Regions from separate parts of the Enterococcus massiliensis genome, predicted to be linked through region 2. Evidence: a T-box and tRNA genes for the amino acid it is inferred to sense, from the RefSeq annotation. Region 2 holds a T-box; the other regions hold tRNA genes.
What was found. A T-box is a leader RNA that pairs with one kind of tRNA and senses whether it is charged. The one in region 2 lies ahead of leuS (leucine--tRNA ligase), so its partner is inferred to be a tRNA-Leu.

Region 1 (6,422 bases), on a different contig from region 2:
GAAAGCAAGCCTTCACTCATTGCTTTGATTCCTTCTGCATCGTTATCCATCACGTCATGATTCATAAAACCGTGAATATGTGTATCCACTAAGCCGGGGGCAATCCATTTTCCGCTTTGATCGATTACTTTTGCGTCCTTGTCAGACAATTCAGAAGTAAAATCACCAAATTTTCCTTCTGTGATTTCTAAATAGCCGGGTCCTTTTACACCAGATTTCAAGAAAAACTTGTCAGCAAAAATAAATGTTTTCATTGCACTCGCTCCTTTAATTTTCTAATTTAAAACTACTCCTATTGCCAAAAGAAGTCAAGAAAAGGTCTACACCATTTTAAATTTTATTTATTTCTTCCATTTGTCGGTAACGAGTAAAATACTGTGCTGCGGCTTCTCTATTCTGAGAGGCTTCTAAAAGTTGTGCTTTTAACTGAAAGAGTTCTCCCAGATAGTAATAACTTTTTTTCGCATGAGCCAGCTCGATTCCCTGACTGACAAAAGTTAACGCCTGCTGATAGTCTTTTTGTTCCAGTAAAAAACTGCCATAGTTGAAGAAAATTTTTGTCAACCGATTGTTGCGGCGTTGCGCTGGCAACCCTCCATAAAGAGTCATGCTTTTTTCCAGATGGGTTTGTGCTTGTGCTGTATCCCCTAACGCTGAGTACACTCGACCGATACAACTAAGCAACTGGATCTCATTGGCTGACATATGGATTTTATTCACTTGAAAAGTATATGAAAGTCCCTGCTTAAGACTCAGCAAGGCACCATTATAATCCTGATGCAGATAAAATTTGCAACTACCTTCATAGTAGTAATACAATTGCAAGTCTGTATCGAGATACAGTTGATTCAATACATGGGTCTGCTCCAACAACTCTTCTAATTTTTCATACTCATTATGAAAAAAATGATATTCCATCTGTTCTAAAATTTGTTGGCTTTTTTGAATATCATAGCGATGAAACAACATAACCTGATCAATAGTCACGTTCAAACGTTCACATAATTGTTGCATCACCAAAACATTAGGTAATTCTTCATTATTTTCGATACGACTCAAAACACTTTGAGAACAGATATCCTGACTAAGCATTTTTTGCGATAACTGCCGCTCTTTGCGAATTTCCCGAATGACCCCGCCAAATGAAAATTTTTCCGCCATAAAACTCACCTTTTTTATATGCTAATTCGCATTATCATTATTGTTTAGTTTATCACATAATACAAAAAGAACACTAACTACCCTCTCAAGAAATCATGATTTTTTTTCGATTAATATATAGTAGGAGTTGATTACATGAGTGAAGCGCTGGTTACGTTTAAATGGAAGCACCGATTATTTAAAGGCCGGATCGAAAAGGAATATGAAAATTCTTTTTTAATCAATGTTGCTGAACCTTCCTGTGAAGAAATCACAGAAAAATTTGCAAATCGGCTGATTGTCAGCAAAAAAGATTGTGAACCTTCCCCGATATTACCTTAACAAAACGATAGCTGCTTCTTCTGGTTGCTTCTTGTAGCTATTTTTTCTCGTATTCTTATTTGTCAAAATAACAAACGGGACCTATTTTTGTCTACTAATACGATTTTTATTTCATTAATTTATCATTTAACATAAAAAACAGCATTCTCCAACACAGGGGCCGAAAGAAGTCCTCAGTTGGAAAATGCTGTTTTGCTTATTTTTGTTGATAGATAGCCAAAAATTCTCGCATTTTAGCCGTCGTCCATTTTAAGTCGTCCATTTTTGGTAAATAAACGAGACGAAAATGATCCGGTGCTTCCCAGTTGAAGCCGCCGCCATGAACCAGCAAAATTTTATGCTGATGCAAGAAATCCAGAACAAATTGTTCATCATTCGTAATATTAAACCTTTTGGTATCGATTTTCGGGAAAATATAAAAGGCTGCTTTCGGTTTCACTGCGGATAAACCAGGAATATCATTGATTGCTTTGTAAATATATTCCCTTTGCTCATAAATACGTCCCCCGGGCAACAGCAAGTCATCCACACTTTGATACCCACCTAGAGCCGTTTGAATGATTTGTTGGGAAAGAACATTTGAGCATAAGCGCATTGAAGACAGCATATTCAAACCTTCAATATAATCTTTTGCGTGGGCTTTGTTTCCGCTCAACACCATCCAGCCAACTCGAAAACCGGCTACACGATGAGATTTAGATAATCCATTCAAAGTAACGACAAAACGATCAGGTGCTAACGTAGCAATTGGGATATGTTGACGTCCATCCATCACCAATCGATCATAGATTTCATCAGAAAAAATAATCAAATCATTTTCTCTGGCGATCTCCACGATGCCTTCCAAAATTTCTTTTGGATACAATGCTCCTGTAGGATTATTGGGATTGATAATAATGATTGCTTTCGTTTTATCCGTGACCTTCGAACGAATATCGGCAAGATCTGGATACCATTCACTTTGTTCATCACAAATATAATGAACCGGTTTTCCTCCAGCTAAAGAAACAGAAGCGGTCCATAATGGGTAATCTGGAGCAGGTACAAGAATTTCATCGCCATTGTTACACAACCCCTGCATACACAGGGTAATCAATTCACTGACGCCGTTTCCAGTATAAATATCATTGATAGTGACATTAGGAAATTTCTTTAACTGACAATATTGCTCGATTGCTTTGCGGGCAGCAAAAATTCCTTTCGAATCTGAATAGCCTTCTGAATCACGGACGTTCATAATCAAATCTCGAATGATTTCATTCGGTGCCTCAAACCCAAAAGGAGCCGGATTTCCAGTATTCAGCTTTAAAATACTGATTCCTTCCTCCTGCATTCGTTCTGCTTCTTCCAAAACCGGTCCTCGAACATCATAGCTGACGCCTTCAAGCTTATTTGATTTTGCAAAATTTTTCATCTTATCGGTTGTCTCCTTCAGCAATGGTATTTCTTATAACAGTAATTGAAGAAAGCCAAAATTACAATCCTTCGATTCTTCTTTTCAAAAAAGTTTTACTTCTATTCATCCTTTTGATACATCGTTATCAGATTAGCTAGCCAGTCCATGGCAATCCCGATAATTACCCCTAAAAACAAGCCAAACATCAAATTTTCTTTTGCCAGACCAATTAAGATTCCAACAACTATTCCTAACCCGGCAAACGTGCCGTCAAATTTTTTTCCATCCAAAAAAAACACCTCTTGACAAAAAAAATAATCTTGATATGATACTATTGTTGCAAAACTTGCGGTCGTGGCGGAATGGCAGACGCGCTGCCTTGAGGGGGCAGTGGGAGAAATCCCGTGGAAGTTCGAGTCTTCTCGGCCGCATACTTTTTTAAAGTAGAACGTTTCTTTCTCTTTATGTTTTCATTCATACAGTAGAAAATAACTAATTTGATAACAGCACATCTATACCTTTTTGCTTTCCACCAAAATAAAAAAATGATAAAATAACAAAGTAAGAGTAACAGATTTAAGCAGAAGATTCTTCCCCAAGACTTCGCTATCTGTTACTCTTTTTAAAAGTGATGTCTGTTGACTACTCAATAGTATAAAAGTTGTTCGATTATTGCAAGCAATAATCATTGTTTTTTGAGATGATTTTCATTAAAACTCGTTTCTTTTCCTAGAGTACCGGCTTTCTCTTGTAGCTTGGATATCTGCATTTCGCAGCAAGCTATGATAAGATAAAAGAAAGATTGGGAGGAATGACGATGAATGCGGGACTTCTACTGATACCACTTTTATTTATTCGGTTTATACTCTTGGGCTTATTGAACAAAGATGCCTTAAAGCGAGCGGCTTTCTTTCCTCCGATGAAGGGACTTGAAGAAATCTTTTATCTTCTTTATCAGCTGGCTACGCTCTTTATTTTTATTTACCTCTTCTTTTTAACCATTCATTTGGATGACTGGGTCAGTTTTGTCGGATTATCTACTTATGTATTAGGCTGTCTCTTATTACTCATGGCAACAATCACCTTTGCAGAAAAAAAGCAGTTAATAACAACCGGGTTGTTTCGTCTTTCCCGTAATCCAATGTATCTTGGGTACTTTATTTATTTTCTTGGCTGTGTTTTTCTCACTCGTTCGTGGGTTTTGTTTTTTTCGTTACTTCTCTTTCAATTTGCCGCCCACTGGATTATCTTATCGGAAGAACGTTGGTGTGAAGAGACCTTTGGCTTAGATTACCTCACCTACAAAAAGAAGGTTCCCCGCTATTTTTTATATGGAAAAGCAAAAAATTAACTAGCAGGAGGCGCTTATGCGAGCCAGTGAATTATTGACGACACTGTCTTTAAATCCCAAAAATGAGGATTACATTGGGATTTATTTTATGAAAAAAAACGTGATTCCCTTTACCACGATCAAAATAGACCAAGAGGGGCAACTGATTTTCTTTTCTGAAAAAGGAAAAGCCCCTCTTTCTATGAAAGAATTGCTACTAACCTTAATGAAAAATAAGCGACGGCAGCTGTTGTTTTGGGATGGAACGACTACTAAAAAAATTTATGGTATTCGAGAAGAAAACAATAAAATTGTCGTTTAAAAAGCCCGCGAAAATTCGCGGGCTTTTTACTCATATTTATTTGAAATAGCCGCTGCGACCCAATTCTTGTTCTCCATCCTCGATCAATCCTTTTAGTGAGCGATCCAAAACAGAACGTTTTTTCTCTTCTTTGGAAGTTCGGCGGTATTGCCCACGGGTCATGGTCACCTCAGAATGGTTGAATTTTCGCACGCTGGGGTCCAAATCATTTTTTTCCTGATAAGCTGTCGGTTCTGTATCAAAAAGCAAATAGCTCTCGCGCGGTTTATTCATCGACTGAAGCAATTCGTCTTCTGGAACATCACTTTGCTTTTGATCAGGAATAATCGAAGCCGGAATATATTTCGGTACAAAATAAGAGCGTCCAGAATATTCTCGTTTCACGGTGCTTTCCATTTTTTCCTGCGGTTTAGTTTTAACTTTATACGTGGATCGGCGATGGTCCTCTCCAAACAGAGAGGTTTTACCGGTCAAACTAGGTTCAGGAGCTTGCTTTTTCCCATAATCCGGTAAATTTTCCCGATGCTTCTTTAACTCTTCTTGCTGACGAACAGAATGCCCTTGTTTTTCAGCCGTCATTTTTCGTGACCGTCGCAATGTTCGATCTGGATTATGAACCTCTGGATAGTCACTTTGCGAAGACTGATAGCCCCGATTGCTCTCATGATTATCTGGAATTTTGGTTAAAATCCAATCATCCGTCTTAGAAAGCTGCCGTTTGTTTTCCCGTTGTATTTTGACCCCTTCCTCATCTGAATATGCTGGAAAGCGGTAATGTTTGCGTTTGATTTCTAAAAAATTGCCCATCCTTGTTCATCCTTTTGTCAGACTTTTCTCCATCATACCACAAAAAAAGTTCGTTGCCATTTACTTTGCTAGAAACTTCCTGAAAAGATTTGCGCCGTCTTACTGACAATAAGTTGATGATCGATAGCCTGTAATTGTGAAAGCGAAAAAGGCAACGTCCGGGTCGTTTTCAGTTCATTCACATGGATGGATTGATCGAATTCAGTTGGATTGACCACCAACAAAAGATAGTCAGCAGTATCAAATCGGAGAATCAGCAGCAAATTATGACAAAACAACACCTGTAATCCCCCCTGAGACAACAAAGGGGTTTCCTTTCGCAGCTGAAGCCATTTATAACAACTTTCATAACAACTCGTATCGATTTCCTCCCAAGGGAAAAATTTGCGATTTTCTGGATCGGTTCCCCCAGTCAATCCCGCTTCATCTCCATAATAAATACAAGGAATTCCCGGAAAAAACACCAGTAGAGCAAAAGCCAGTGAAACTTTTTGTTTATCGTTTTCTAATTCTGTAAGCAGTCGCACCGTGTCATGGGTTCCAAGGTTATTCAACGCCTGATAAAAAAAGTCTGGCGGATAATTTTCCTGTAATTGCGTCACGGCTTCAGCTGTTTGTTGGGGAGAACTCTTTCCCTTCAAAAAATTGAGCATTGCTGCCCGCATCGGATAGTTCATCACTCCCTGCAAATGATTTCCCAAAGCATATTCTCTTCGCTGACCATAGGAAATCTTATTTGAGGCATCCTCCCAAACTTCACCGATTAAAAGACGTTCCTCATATTTTTCTAAATTTTTGCGAATCCCACGAATAAATGTTTCCGGCAATTCATCGGCGACATCTAGCCGCCAACCGTCAACGCCCAAACGATTCCACTTATCTAACACGCCATTTTCACCATAAATAAATTGCTGAAAATCAAGATTTGTTTTATCAATTTCCGGTAAGTCAGTGATTCCCCACCAAGACTTGTATTTTTCTGGGTATGAATCAAACTTGAACCAGGAAAAATAAGGACTCGCAGTTGACTGATAGGCACCTTCTTTTTCACCGTATGCCCCATCAAAATTGAAATAGCGGCTGTT
Region 2 (6,422 bases):
TCCCCTATGACGGGGATTATCTGATTGCTGAACAGATAATTCAATGAGCTTAGATTAAAAACGTTCCTGATTCTGGCTCTATAATTTATGGGACTGATGAATCAGAATTGATTCTTCAGTCCCATAAATTATAGAGCCCTGATTCTCTGCATTATCCGCAGAAATCAGGAACGTTTTTTTTATGGATCAATGGTGTCAGTTCATCTTGATAAGTCACGACTACTTGTTGCATGCCACGGGAAATGGCGGTGTACAGACGTTTTTGATCCTGTTCTGAAAAATAATTTTTCGCTGAAACATCATACAAAATCACATGATCAAATTCTAAGCCCTTTGCCAAGCTGATAGACAGCACCTGGCTTTGATCGCCAGCCTTACGCAAGGTTTCTGTTAATTGAACAGCCTGCTGTTGCGTTTTAGTCAATATAGTCAGTTGTTGCTTAGTAGACATTTCTTTCACTAGTTGAACAAATTCCTCGACCACCGCAAAAGAACGAAAAGTCACCGGCAATCCGTCTGGTCGCACCGGCAAAATTTCCATTGGCGTGGTAACCAACTTTCGAAACAGCTTCGTGATTGCACCGCTTGAACGATAACTATTCAGTAAATCATAGCGTTTCACCGACTGTTGTTTTTCAGCAAATATAGCTTGTACCTCTGAAAAAGCAATTTGAGAATTAAAAATTGCCTGATTTTCGTCCCCCACCATCGTGAAATGGGTTTTCGGGAACAAAGCCGCTAGCAAGGTGATTTGAGCATACGTGTAATCTTGGATTTCATCAATCAAAATAAAACGCAGCATTGGTACGTCACTTTTTTCAATAAACGTGTGACGAACCAATAGCCGAATCACTGATTCATCGATCGTTCCACCAAATTTTGGCATTTCTTGTCCGGTAAAACGTTGATAGATTGCCGCAACCATGCCTTCTTCATTGATCCATTCATTTTGCCGCAACGCCTTTGCTACCTTCCGATATTTTCGTTGCAATAATTTCTTGCTGTAACGAAAAATACTGGCTTCTGATTCGTCACTGATTAATTCACCAAAATAGTGCTGCTGCAATTCTTCAGACAAGGAAAGCACTTGATTTTGAATCCGTTCACTGTGAGCTTGCTGAATGATTCGCTGATCCCAATAGCTAAGAAGCTGTTTTTTCATGGCCTGCAACTTATCGATCATTTTGGGATAATTAGGTGTTTTTCGATAAAATCCCTGCAATGTTTCTACTGAAATCAGAACTTTTCCTTTATAAACAATCGGTTGAAACAAATCAATCCTTGCTAAAAGCTCGTCCGCTTGTTTGAGATAATCTACAAATGCTTTGCTGCGAAGAATCGCAGTCATTTTTGAAACAGGTGCATTTAAGCGTTCAAAATATTCTGTTTCGTCCTCCAATTCTTGAGAACTGAATTCTTGCAAAAATAGCGGCAAAGTCAAATTAAGCGGATTGCGTTCACCCAAGGCGGGTAAAACATTAGAGATATAGTCGATAAATTGCGTATTGGGTGACAGGATCAAGAGATCATCTGCGGTGATTTGCTGCCGCAATGAATAGAGCAAATATGCAATACGTTGCATGATTGTCGAGGTTTTTCCGCTGCCGGCGATGCCATTCACCAATAAATGACGGCTAGTGTTATCGCGAATGATTTTGTTCTGCTCTTTTTGAATGGTTGCCGTGATGTCCTTCATAAATCCAGTGGTATCATTCTCCAAGGCTTCCAATAAAACATCATCTTGAATCGCCACAGAAGTATCAAAGGAATTCAGCAGACGATCTCTTTCGATAATCAGCTGCCGGCGACCGGCAATTTCCACCGCTATCTTTTGCCCATTGACTTGATAGCTGGAAGGTCCCAACTCATTGTTGTAAAACAATTCTGCAATCGGTGAGCGCCAGTCGTAGATTCGTGTATCTCCCGCCAAATTTCGAAAGCCATTGATGCCAATATAAAAATCTTCCGGTGCTTCCTCCATAAAATCGACCACTACTTTGCCAAAATACGGCACATTCAAGGAACGATTGACCTGCGCCAATTCAGCATCTGCAGTTTGCATTTTGAAATTCATTTGATCGATTTCTCGATTTTTCATTTCCAACTGTGAAAAAGTATCGAGATTGTCCAGCACACTATCAAAATTCAAACTGACATCTCCTTGCATCCCCTGCAACGCCGTCAATGCCTCATCCTTAGACTGTGCCAGATAGGTTTGCAATACCTCTTTTTTCTCCAGCAGCTCCCCATAAACGACCGTTAAATACTCTTGTTCTTTGTGGTTGACCATACACACATTCCCCTTTACTGTTTGAAGGATAGGGTACGGATTATACGCTCTTTTTAAGAAATTTTCAAATGGTTGGCGTAACTATTTACAACAGTCAACCAAAGAAATTTGCCAAAGACAAAAACACCTCCCAAAATACAGGAGGTGTCTCAAAACATACTTATTTTTTCTTAATTTGCAACGATATTTACCAATTTATTTGGGACAACGATAACTTTACGGATCGTTTTTCCTGCAATATGTTCTTGAACCAGCGAATCAGCTTTTGCCAATTCTTCCAATTCTTCTTTTGTCGCATCTGCCGGAACATTGACTTTCGCCCGTACTTTGCCGTTTACTTGGAAAACGACTTCGATTTCTGCTTCTACCAACGCCGATTCATCGTAGGTTGGCCAAGCAACATGAGAAATGCCGCCTTCGTTGCCCAAGACTGCCCAAAGTTCTTCACTGATATGGGGAGCAATCGGTGCCAGCAATTGCACGAAGCCTTCGATGTATTCATAAGGCAAGGCATCGACTTTATAGGCTTCATTAACAAAAACCATCAATTGAGAAATTGCTGTGTTAAAATGCAGATTTTCATAATCTTCGGTTACTTTTTTCACCGTTTGATTATAAACCTTCGTCAGCTTGCCATCATTAAAGGTAGTGATCCGATCCCGCATCTTGCCTTCTTCATCAACAACCAGGCGCCACACCCGATCCAAGAATTTCCGACTGCCTTCCAGTCCATTTTCGCTCCAAGCAATCGAAGCATCCAATGGTCCCATAAACATTTCATACAGGCGCAGGGTATCTGCCCCATATTTTTCAACAACATCGTCAGGATTGACCACATTGCCACGAGATTTCGACATTTTCTCGTTATTTCCGCCAAGGATCATCCCTTGATTGTATAATTTTTGATACGGTTCTTTGGTTGGAACTACACCGATATCATACAAGAACTTATGCCAGAAACGGGCATAAAGCAAATGAAGCACAGCATGTTCCGCACCGCCGATATAAATATCCACCGGTAGCCAGCGTTCCAATTTTTCAAAGTTTGCCAATTCTTTTTTATTATGAGGATCGATGTAACGCAAGTGATACCATGAGCTGCCTGCCCATTGCGGCATCGTATTGGTTTCTCGACGACCTTTTTTGCCAGTAACCGGATCGACGACATTGATCCATTCTTCAATATTTGCTAACGGTGATTCGCCCGTTCCGCTTGGTTTGATGTTTTTAGTAATCGGCAAACGCAATGGCAGCTCTTCTTCAGGCACCGTCGTTGTGGTGCCGTCTTCCCAATGGATGATTGGGATTGGTTCTCCCCAATACCGTTGACGTGAAAACAACCAGTCCCGCAACCGGTAACTGATTTCTTTTTTCCCAACGCCTTTTTCTTCCAACCAAGTCGTCATAGCCGCAATGGCTTCTTCTTTGTTCATGCCATCCAGGAAGCCGGAATTGATGTGCAGACCATCTTCAGTATAAGGCGCATGAGCCACATCACCACCAGCCAACACAGGCAAAATTTCCAAGCCAAATGTTTTCGCAAATTCATAATCCCGTTCATCGTGAGCAGGAACCGCCATGATTGCACCAGTTCCGTAAGAAGACAAAACGTAATCGGCAATCCAGATAGGAATTTCTTTGCCATTGACTGGATTAACTGCATACGCACCGGTAAAGACCCCAGTTTTTTCTTTCGCCAAATCTGTTCGATTCAATTCAGATTTTTTTGCAGCTTCTGCGATATATGCTTCTACCGCCGGCCGTTGTTCGGCTGTCGTGATTTTTTGCACCAATTCAAGTTCTGGTGCCAATACGGCATAAGTTGCACCAAACAATGTATCCGGACGGGTGGTAAATACAGTGAAATCTGTTTCACTGCCGGCAACTTTAAAGGTTACATTTGCTCCCACCGAACGACCAATCCAATTGCGCTGCATTTCTTTGATGCTTTCAGGCCAATCCACCAACTCAAGATCATCCAACAATCGATCTGCATAGGCGGTGATTTTCAGCATCCATTGACGCATCGGTTTTCGAACCACATCGTAGCCGCCACGTTCACTTTTGCCATCGATAACTTCTTCATTGGAAATAACGGTTCCCAATTCTGGCACCCAGTTGACTGCGACCTCTGCTTCATAAGCCAATCCTTTTTCGTACAATTTTGTAAAGATCCATTGGGTCCATTTATAGTATTCCGGATCGGTAGTATTGATTTCTCGATTCCAGTCATAGCTAAAGCCTAATGAATTGATTTGACGACGAAAGGTCTCGATATTTTTTTTCGTGAATTCAGCCGGATCATTGCCGGTATCCAGCGCATATTGTTCTGCTGGCAGACCAAAGGCATCCCACCCCATTGGATGCAGTACACTGAAGCCTTGGCTGCGTTTCATCCGTGATAAAATATCTGTTGCCGTATACCCTTCTGGATGCCCTACATGCAGCCCTTGTCCAGACGGATAGGGAAACATATCGAGTGCGTAGAACTTTGGCTTGCTGCTGTCATCGTGGGTATTGAAGACATTGTTTTTTGCCCAAAACTTTTGCCATTTTTTTTCGATTGCTTTGTGATCGTAATTCATTCCGATGCCTCCTAAAGAATAATAAAAAAAGTCCTATAAAAAGCCGTTGCTTTTTATAGGACGTAATCTACGTGGTACCACCTATTTTTACTTGCGAATGCAAGCCTCTTGCGGGATAACGACCGCCGCCGCAGCTGCCTACTTTTTTCAGCAGTTGTCACTAAAAGGCGAGTTCAAAAGGTTTCGTACACATTTCCACCAACCATGTGCTCTCTTTACCGAATGACTTTTTACTATTCCTTTTTAACGTGTTGCTATTGATAGCTATACTATCAAAGATTGCATGGAAATTCAAATATTATTTTACCTTTGTGTTTGTCGGAATTTTAGTTGAGGAAGGATTATTAATAACTAGTAGCATCAATATCTCTATCAAAACGATTAAAACTTTCGCAGCTTTGCTATACACAGATCGAATTTTCTTACAAGCGACTACTACAAACTTTTGATTTGTAAAAATCTTCTTTATCATGAATACTTTTCTCACCTAGCCTATAAATACTTACAGCTCTCTATTATATTCAGCCAAAGAGCTTTCTCAGGCTGGAGAAAGTATATCACTGCCAGCCAAAAAATGCTCCTATTATTACTTTTCTTCTGCTTAACTCACTGGTGGTTCTAAAACTGGTAATAAACGCTAACAAAAAAATTAAACCGAAAACAGAATAGTAGAAAATTTATCCTTGTACCGAGGGTAATAATAGAAATAATCCCGTTAACATTACACCAACAAAGTTAACGATTCAACTCAAGGGTTTTGAGGGAACATAGTTTGAAGTCATCATTAATACGATTTCTATCATAAATAGTCATCAGTTCATTGAATCTCCTTCTTTGCTAGATTACGCATACGCGTTTATTTCTTTTTTAGTGATATCCAGAACTTCGATTAAATAAAAAAGAACACCCGCTTTCTTGCGTATTTCCAAACGATCGAATTTGCCTTACTCATACAGGTGGTAATTACACCTGCAAAGCCAAGTTCCGCACCTGCTACCGTCGCTAAAACTTGAGCTACTTAATTTACCGCACTTTTGTTATATGCCATTAAATTCAAGCCGCTTATACACTTTTTCAATTTTTTCTTAAAAATAAAAAGCAGTAGTATAACAACAAGAATTGGCATGAATCATTCATATCGGATCATTATCTAGACTTTATTATCGCATATAAATTATCTTTTTTTTCTTTTTTTTATTATCAACAACTGTCCTACAACAAGAATCAAAGTCACCCAAAATCCTCCAGTTACAAAATTTCTATTTATCAGATATTCTACTGTAATTCCAATTAAACTAGCCACTATAGCAACTATAAGGACACTAAGGTAAGGATGATATTCAGTATATTTTTTCCACTTTGTATACATTCTAATCACTCTAACTTTCAATATTTACTTGGTTTTATATCGTGTAGCTACGTGCCTTCCAGCACCATCGTACCCTTTACTCATATAAAATCCAATCCAACCATTCCCACTTGTATCCCACTTTTTCGCAACTGCTCTACCTGGAGAAGAACCGAGATTAGTCCAACTAGCTCCTGTT
Region 3 (6,422 bases), on a different contig from region 2:
ATATTGGCGTTTTGCCCCAACGAGTAATCCAAACCGCCCTTGCTGATTACCAGGCCGACCGCGACCCTGCGTTGGAAGAAGCCACGAGAAAATAGTTTTAGAAAGGAAGTTTATCCTGAATAATTCATAGCTTTTTTGAAATGCTATTTAAACATTGTCCTAACGCTGTTTATTGTTTTATTACCCAACACCTTTTGAGTGTACAAAAAGAACCCCAATCTGCTATGGTTAAATCGCCAAAACCTAACCAAAGAAAGGGGTTCTTCTCAATGGCTACATTACAGGAAAAACAAGTAAACTTCAACTCAAAAATGATAGTGTCTAATACAGGAGGAAATCTATCCACAGACGTTGGCTTAATTTTGGTTAAAGAATTTATGGATTCCATCGGCTTTACAAAACTGGCAAAGCAACTCTTAACTTTCAACGAAAATCGTCGCTATTGGATTCATGACAATATTTCTGTTCTGGAACAACTACTTTTTCAGCTCATCGCAGGTTATCCTGCGGATTCTTCTGTCAACATTCTGAGTGAAGACCCAATTTTCCGTTTGGTACTGGCTAAGGAATCCTTGGCCTCACAAGCCTCGCTTTCCCGCTTTTGGAATCGCGTGAGTGAAGAGACAATTGTCCAATTTCAACTCTTAAACCAAGCATTAATCGACAAAGTTCGTTTAAAACGGAACGCTACAGAAATGATCATTGATTTGGATTCCACACATTCGGATACTTTTGGTAACCAAGAAGATGCTAATTTCAATGCCCACTATGGTACGAACGGGTATCATCCGTTAGTAGCGTTTGATGGTCTGACGGGTGATTTTCTCAAAGCAGAACTTCGTTCTGGAAATGTGTACACTTCAAATGGCGTGAAAGAATTTCTGAAACCAATGCTTGAACATTATCAACAGACTCTTCCATGTACGAATATCCTTGTTCGAGGGGATAGTGGTTTCGCGACACCAGAAGTATATGAGACTTGTGAAGCCAATGATAGTTACTATGTTATTCGCCTGAAGGCGAATAGAAATCTAGAAAAAATTGCAGAGAATCTCGTTCTTGTAGGAGATGATCATCCGTGGTATCAACGGGAAGTTCACTATTATTCAACTACCTATCAAGCTGAAAAATGGTCAAAAGAACGACGGATTTGTATCAAATCAACCAGAGAAGCCAATGAATTGTTGTTTCGGCATGAATATTTGGTTACCAATTTTTCCCACAACCTTTTACCTCAAGAGATTTTCGGTATTTACCATAAGCGTGGTATCATGGAGAATTATATCAAGGAAGCCAAAAATGGTTTCTATTTCGATAAAACGGATAGTCCCACTTTTCTGGAAAACCACGCTCGGATGATGATAAGCCTCTTGGCTTACAACTTGGTCAACTTCATGAAAACAATCTGTTTACCTGCGAAAGAAGCAGTTTTCCAAGTAGACACCTTACGTCTTCGCCTTTTCAAAGTGGCTGGTAAGCTAATTCGTAGCGGTCGAAAATTGTTTCTGAAAACGAGCTCTTCCCATGTTTACCAGAACCTGTTCTATTATCTATTGGAAAAAATTCAGCAACTCTGCTGGTAGAACTGGGAGCTAACTGAAATTTTAAAAACTTATTAATTCTAAGGGATATTTGCGCTCAAAAATAAGAAAAATGACTCGTCATTCCTTGAATAGATCATATTTTGAGCTAATAGCGCTAGCGACATTTGAAATGTAATAACGGAAAAAGAAAAACCGATGGTTTTTCAAAATTAATGTTAAAAATCTAGAAGTATGAATAATTCAGGTTTATATGAATACCCGCATTTATCAAGAAAAAAAGGAAAGAATAGTTTTTGCCGAACCCGAAAAAATCATTCAAGATTCGCAGGGTGCATTAGATCTTGCTTTTTCTCTTTCCTTTGCCCATGATACGAATGCTATTATCTTAAAAAAAGAAGCCTTTACGGAGGACTTTTTTGATCTGCGAACCAAATTAGCGGGTGAAATTTTACAAAAATTTGCCCAATACGCTATTCGTTTAGCCATCGTCGGAGATTTCAGCTCCTATACCAGCAAAGCACTGAAGGACTTTATTTACGAGTGCAACCAAGGCACACAGGTTTTCTTCGTTGCTACTGTTGAAGAAGCTGTCACCCGATTGAAATAAGCGGAACTTATTTACTTTTAAAGGAGCTTGCTATGATGAAAATCGAACTATTTATCGGCATTTTCGCCGTTTTGCTGCTAGGTGTCTCCTTCTTCAGCCTGATTGCTCAAGACGTCCTTACGGCGGTGATCACCGGCGTTTTAGGCCTAATTGCTTTTTTCTATTGGTACCAAAAAAGCAAAAACAAAAAACATTGACTAAACACCAAAAAATCTTTGCAAATTTCAGCTATTTCGATTATCCTATAACATGTGGTCTTGAATGAGACGACTTGCGGGAATGGCGGAATGGCAGACGCGTGCGCTTCAGGTGCGTATGAGCTTAGCTCGTGTGGGTTCGACTCCCATTTCCCGCATAGGCAAACCCCTATACAGGCAGCTTTTGATAAGCTGTCTGTATGGGGGTTTTTGGTTAGGATAGGTACTTTTTTGGCTCTTTGTCAATAAGGACTGATGAGTTGTGCAAAATCAAATCTGGGTCAGAATGAACCTCATTCTGGCTCAGATTTTTTTGTTATCTTACATTGATTAATTGATTGATCAAAAAGATTCTAATTCTCATGTTCTCAAATGATTTAAATCCGTAGGATACTCGTTTCATTGTCTTTATGTGGGTATTCTTCGCTTCTATTTTTCCATTGGAATAAGGATAGATCATCGCGTTGGTGATGCCTTCTTCATAGGTCAGAAGGTTTTGAAGCTTCTCCCGAAAGCCGTCATCTAATGTTTCGGGAAGTTCTGCCAATAAGGAGAAAAACAAGTCAGGGTCTTTGTCTCGAAAGGTTTCAACTAATTCATGAAAAATGGGATATGCCTCCTTAAGGGGCGTGGAAAAGCCAAGCAATCGATCGATCATCATCGCTTCAGTAAGAAACGGGTATTTTGGCGCTCGGAAACTTTTCCATGTTTTGTATTCATAATGGTTAATGTTTGCACGATTTTTTAGCAAAAAGCGCCAGTTCTTTTTCAGTTTTTCTGCTTGGCTTTTCTGTCCTGCTTTACGAAGTTCATTCATTTCACGGATACGCAACTCATTGAACGCCTGATTCATGTGTTTGACAATATGAAACCGATCAATCACTACTTTCGCATTTGGTAGAACACGTTTGGTGAGCTGGAAGTAGGCGGCGTTCATGTCTGTAACTAAGAATTCTACTTCTTCTGGATTGGTACAGCCTAAGAAATAGCTTGTTAATCGAGGCAATTTACGCGTAGGCAAGACATCAATTAATTTTCCTGTTTCGCCATCTGCACAAATAAAACTCATTTTATCTTCTATGGAAGTGTGCGAACGAAATTCATCAACCATCAATACTCTGGGGAGAATCTTCTTAGATTGCTTTGGTAAATAGCTTTTAAACTTTTTCAATGTACGAATAACGGTGGTCAAAGATACCTGACAGCTTTTCGCAATAAAAGATAAAGATACTTTTTCAGTCAGTAAAGAAGCAATTTTATATCTAACATGATCTGCGATTGAATGTCTGGGTCGGACAAAATAACTTTGAGCAGTCCAATGGGTTCGACAGTTCTTACAGGTATAGCGCTGCTTTTTTAGGCGCATAACCATTGGCATATGATTGTATTGTTCAAAACGGACAATAGTTTCCTTTTTTCCATTTTTCACTATAATTGCTTTCCCGTTTCCATCTACCACAGTAGAACCACAACTTCTACAAGCACGAGGAGCAGGCGAGAGAACAGCATCGACGATTAACGTCTTTTCCTTCTGAAAGGTCTCGTAAGAGACCTCTTTAATCATCAAATCTTTATCTATTATTCTCAGCATTTTTTTGATAGAATCATTCATATAGCATATCGTCCTCTCAGTCTGTTTATTTTGTGGTGATTTAATCATACTAGAGAACGATATGTTTTTTAATACCTAAAATGAAAATGGGACTGAAGAATCAATTCTGATTCATCAGTCCCATAAATTATAGAGCCACTTTTTTCAGTTCAAGAACCCAATACAAAATCGTTCCTCTTCAATGAGAAACTTATTTTAACAGCTAGCAAATTACTTCTTGAATTCTTCTAAAATGATTTTATTCTTCTCATTAATTCTATAACAGAAAATTTCCCTATACCCCTCTTCCACTTGATTGAACCCTCAAAATAACAAAGCTTGAAACTGAGATCATGCGGCTACAAAACAGTCCTGCGAACAGATTACCATTGTTTAGAAGGAATAATACTTTAGCATCAAAAAGAAAACCAAAATAATCAAACTAGGTAAAAAATTAGATACACGAATATTGGTCAGTTTAATAAGATTTAATCCAATCGCAATAATCAGAAGTCCACCGATCTGACTGATTCCTGCCACTAAAATAGTCAATAATTCTTGTGGCACATACCTAACGACTATACTAGCAAACAGTGTGATGATTCCCTGATAGATGAAAACCGGCAAACTAGAAAAAAGAACACCGATTCCTAATGAGGCTGTCAGCATAATCGCTAAGAATCCGTCCATAACAGCTTTGGTGTATAGCGTCTGGTTGTCGCCGGAAACGCCGCTTTGGATTGCACCGATGATTCCCATGGAGCCAACTACAAAAATCAATGAACTAGTAACAAATCCTTCCGCAAAATTCCCATTAGATTTTGCAAAATGTTTCTGCAAAAAAAGCCCTAGCCGGTTCATGCCATCTTCAATTTTTAGCCCTTCACCAATCAAAGCTCCTACGCATAAGCTGATGATAACCAGTGTGAAGGAATCTGTTTTGATCGCCATTTGAAGTCCCAAAGCAATAACGCCGATCCCAATACCTTTCGTGACGGTATCCTTTGTTTGTTCACTAATATTGCGTAGGACAGCCCCTAGCAGACTGCCGCCAATAATTGCCAATCCGTTGACCAACGATCCCAATAAAATCATACTTCCTCATCTCCCGTTGCTAGAATTCTATCATAGCAAGGAAAAATAACAAGAAGACACGGCAAAGAAGTTAAAAAACGTATAAAACGAACGATTTCTCGTCATTTTATACGTTTTTTATGTTGGTAGTTTTCAAAACAACATAGCTCTAAAACTTACATAAGGGTAAAAAAAGCCGTCAACATTCTGGCTATTTCCAAAATAATTTAGTACTAGCTTAATTCAACTTTGCACCAATTCGTTGCACATCTCTGGCAATCATAACTTCTTCGTCAGTTGGAATAACAAACACTTTGACTTGTGAATCAGGAGAAGTGATTTCTGCTTCTTCGCCGTGGATCAAATTATTTACTGTTGGATTTAATTTAATACCGAACCATGTCATTGGTTTCAAGACAGCTTCACGAACGTAAGCAGCATTTTCCCCAACACCGGCTGTAAAGACAATCGCATCTACACCGTTCATAACAGAAATGTATTGTGCGATATATTTACGGATACGGTCTGCGTACAATTCGATGGTCAGTTCGGCAGCTTCATTGTGGCTGGCAGCCGCTTTTTGAACGTCTCGCATGTCACTGGAAATACCGGACAATCCTAAAATTCCTGATTTTTTATTCAAAATGTCAATCATTTCATTAACATCTTCAATGCCTTCTTTACGCATTAAATAAGGAAGAAGAGAAGCGTCAATGTCCCCAGAACGAGTGCCCATCGTTACACCGGCAAGAGGCGTAAAGCCCATGGATGTATCTACTGATTTTCCACCCTTCACGGCTGTGATCGAAGCGCCGTTTCCGATATGGCAAGTGATGATTTTAGTTTCTTCTGCTGGTTTATTTAAAAATTGGATTGCCCGTTCTGAAACGTAACGATGGCTAGTTCCGTGAGCTCCGTATTTACGGGCTGCATATTTTTCATAATATTCTTTTGGAATACTGTACATGTAGTTCACTTTTGGCATCGTTGTATGGAAAGACGTGTCAAAAACCGCCACACTGATAATATTTGGTAAAATATGTTTGAAGGCTTTAATTCCCATTGCATTTGCTGGATTATGCAATGGTGCCAATTCTGCTAATTCCTCGATTTTTTCCAGAACATCATCCGTAATAATCGTAGAATCCTTGAAGTACTCGCCACCTGCTACCACCCGGTGACCTACACCGGTAATTTCATCGTAGGAACCTAAAATGTGTAATTCAATCAAGTGATCCAATAACATTTGAACTGCGATTTCATGGTCATCGATGTCAACGACCGTTTCGAATTTTTCTCCCTCGCCATATTTGATCGTAAAGATTGAGTCTTTCAAACCGATTCGTTCAACGATTCCTTTTGCGATAACGGTTTCTTCTGGCATTTGATACAATTGCCATTTCAAACTT

Region 1: it encodes a tRNA-Leu, which carries the amino acid that the T-box ahead of leuS (leucine--tRNA ligase) is inferred to sense. The anticodon was not compared.
Region 3: it encodes a tRNA-Leu, which carries the amino acid that the T-box ahead of leuS (leucine--tRNA ligase) is inferred to sense. The anticodon was not compared.

The regions. Positions count from the first base shown of each region.
Region 1 is NZ_CVRN01000007.1:967,530-973,951, reverse strand. Features, by position in the region: gene nagA (N-acetylglucosamine-6-phosphate deacetylase) at 1-254, opposite strand, end outside; gene BN1875_RS11955 (helix-turn-helix domain-containing protein) at 331-1,161, opposite strand; gene BN1875_RS11950 (hypothetical protein) at 1,297-1,482, shown strand; gene BN1875_RS11945 (pyridoxal phosphate-dependent aminotransferase) at 1,679-2,896, opposite strand; gene BN1875_RS13750 (hypothetical protein) at 2,998-3,168, opposite strand; tRNA gene BN1875_RS11940 (tRNA-Leu) at 3,227-3,309, shown strand; gene BN1875_RS11935 (methyltransferase family protein) at 3,696-4,229, shown strand; gene BN1875_RS11930 (hypothetical protein) at 4,246-4,530, shown strand; gene BN1875_RS11925 (hypothetical protein) at 4,567-5,337, opposite strand; gene BN1875_RS11920 (glycoside hydrolase family 13 protein) at 5,406-6,422, opposite strand, start outside.
Region 2 is NZ_CVRN01000006.1:12,131-18,552, reverse strand. Features, by position in the region: gene BN1875_RS04870 (UDP-N-acetylmuramoyl-L-alanyl-D-glutamate--L-lysine ligase) at 1-47, shown strand, start outside; gene BN1875_RS04865 (HelD family protein) at 152-2,290, opposite strand; gene leuS (leucine--tRNA ligase) at 2,461-4,875, opposite strand; T-box leader at 4,929-5,131, opposite strand; gene BN1875_RS04850 (hypothetical protein) at 6,269-6,422, opposite strand, start outside.
Region 3 is NZ_CVRN01000004.1:80,000-86,421, reverse strand. Features, by position in the region: gene BN1875_RS02200 (S41 family peptidase) at 1-95, shown strand, start outside; gene BN1875_RS02195 (IS1380 family transposase) at 270-1,583, shown strand; gene BN1875_RS02190 (DUF4180 domain-containing protein) at 1,795-2,151, shown strand; gene BN1875_RS13605 (hypothetical protein) at 2,187-2,348, shown strand; tRNA gene BN1875_RS02185 (tRNA-Leu) at 2,425-2,506, shown strand; gene BN1875_RS02180 (ISL3 family transposase) at 2,665-3,960, opposite strand; gene BN1875_RS02175 (DUF554 domain-containing protein) at 4,333-5,034, opposite strand; gene BN1875_RS02170 (acetate/propionate family kinase) at 5,252-6,422, opposite strand, start outside.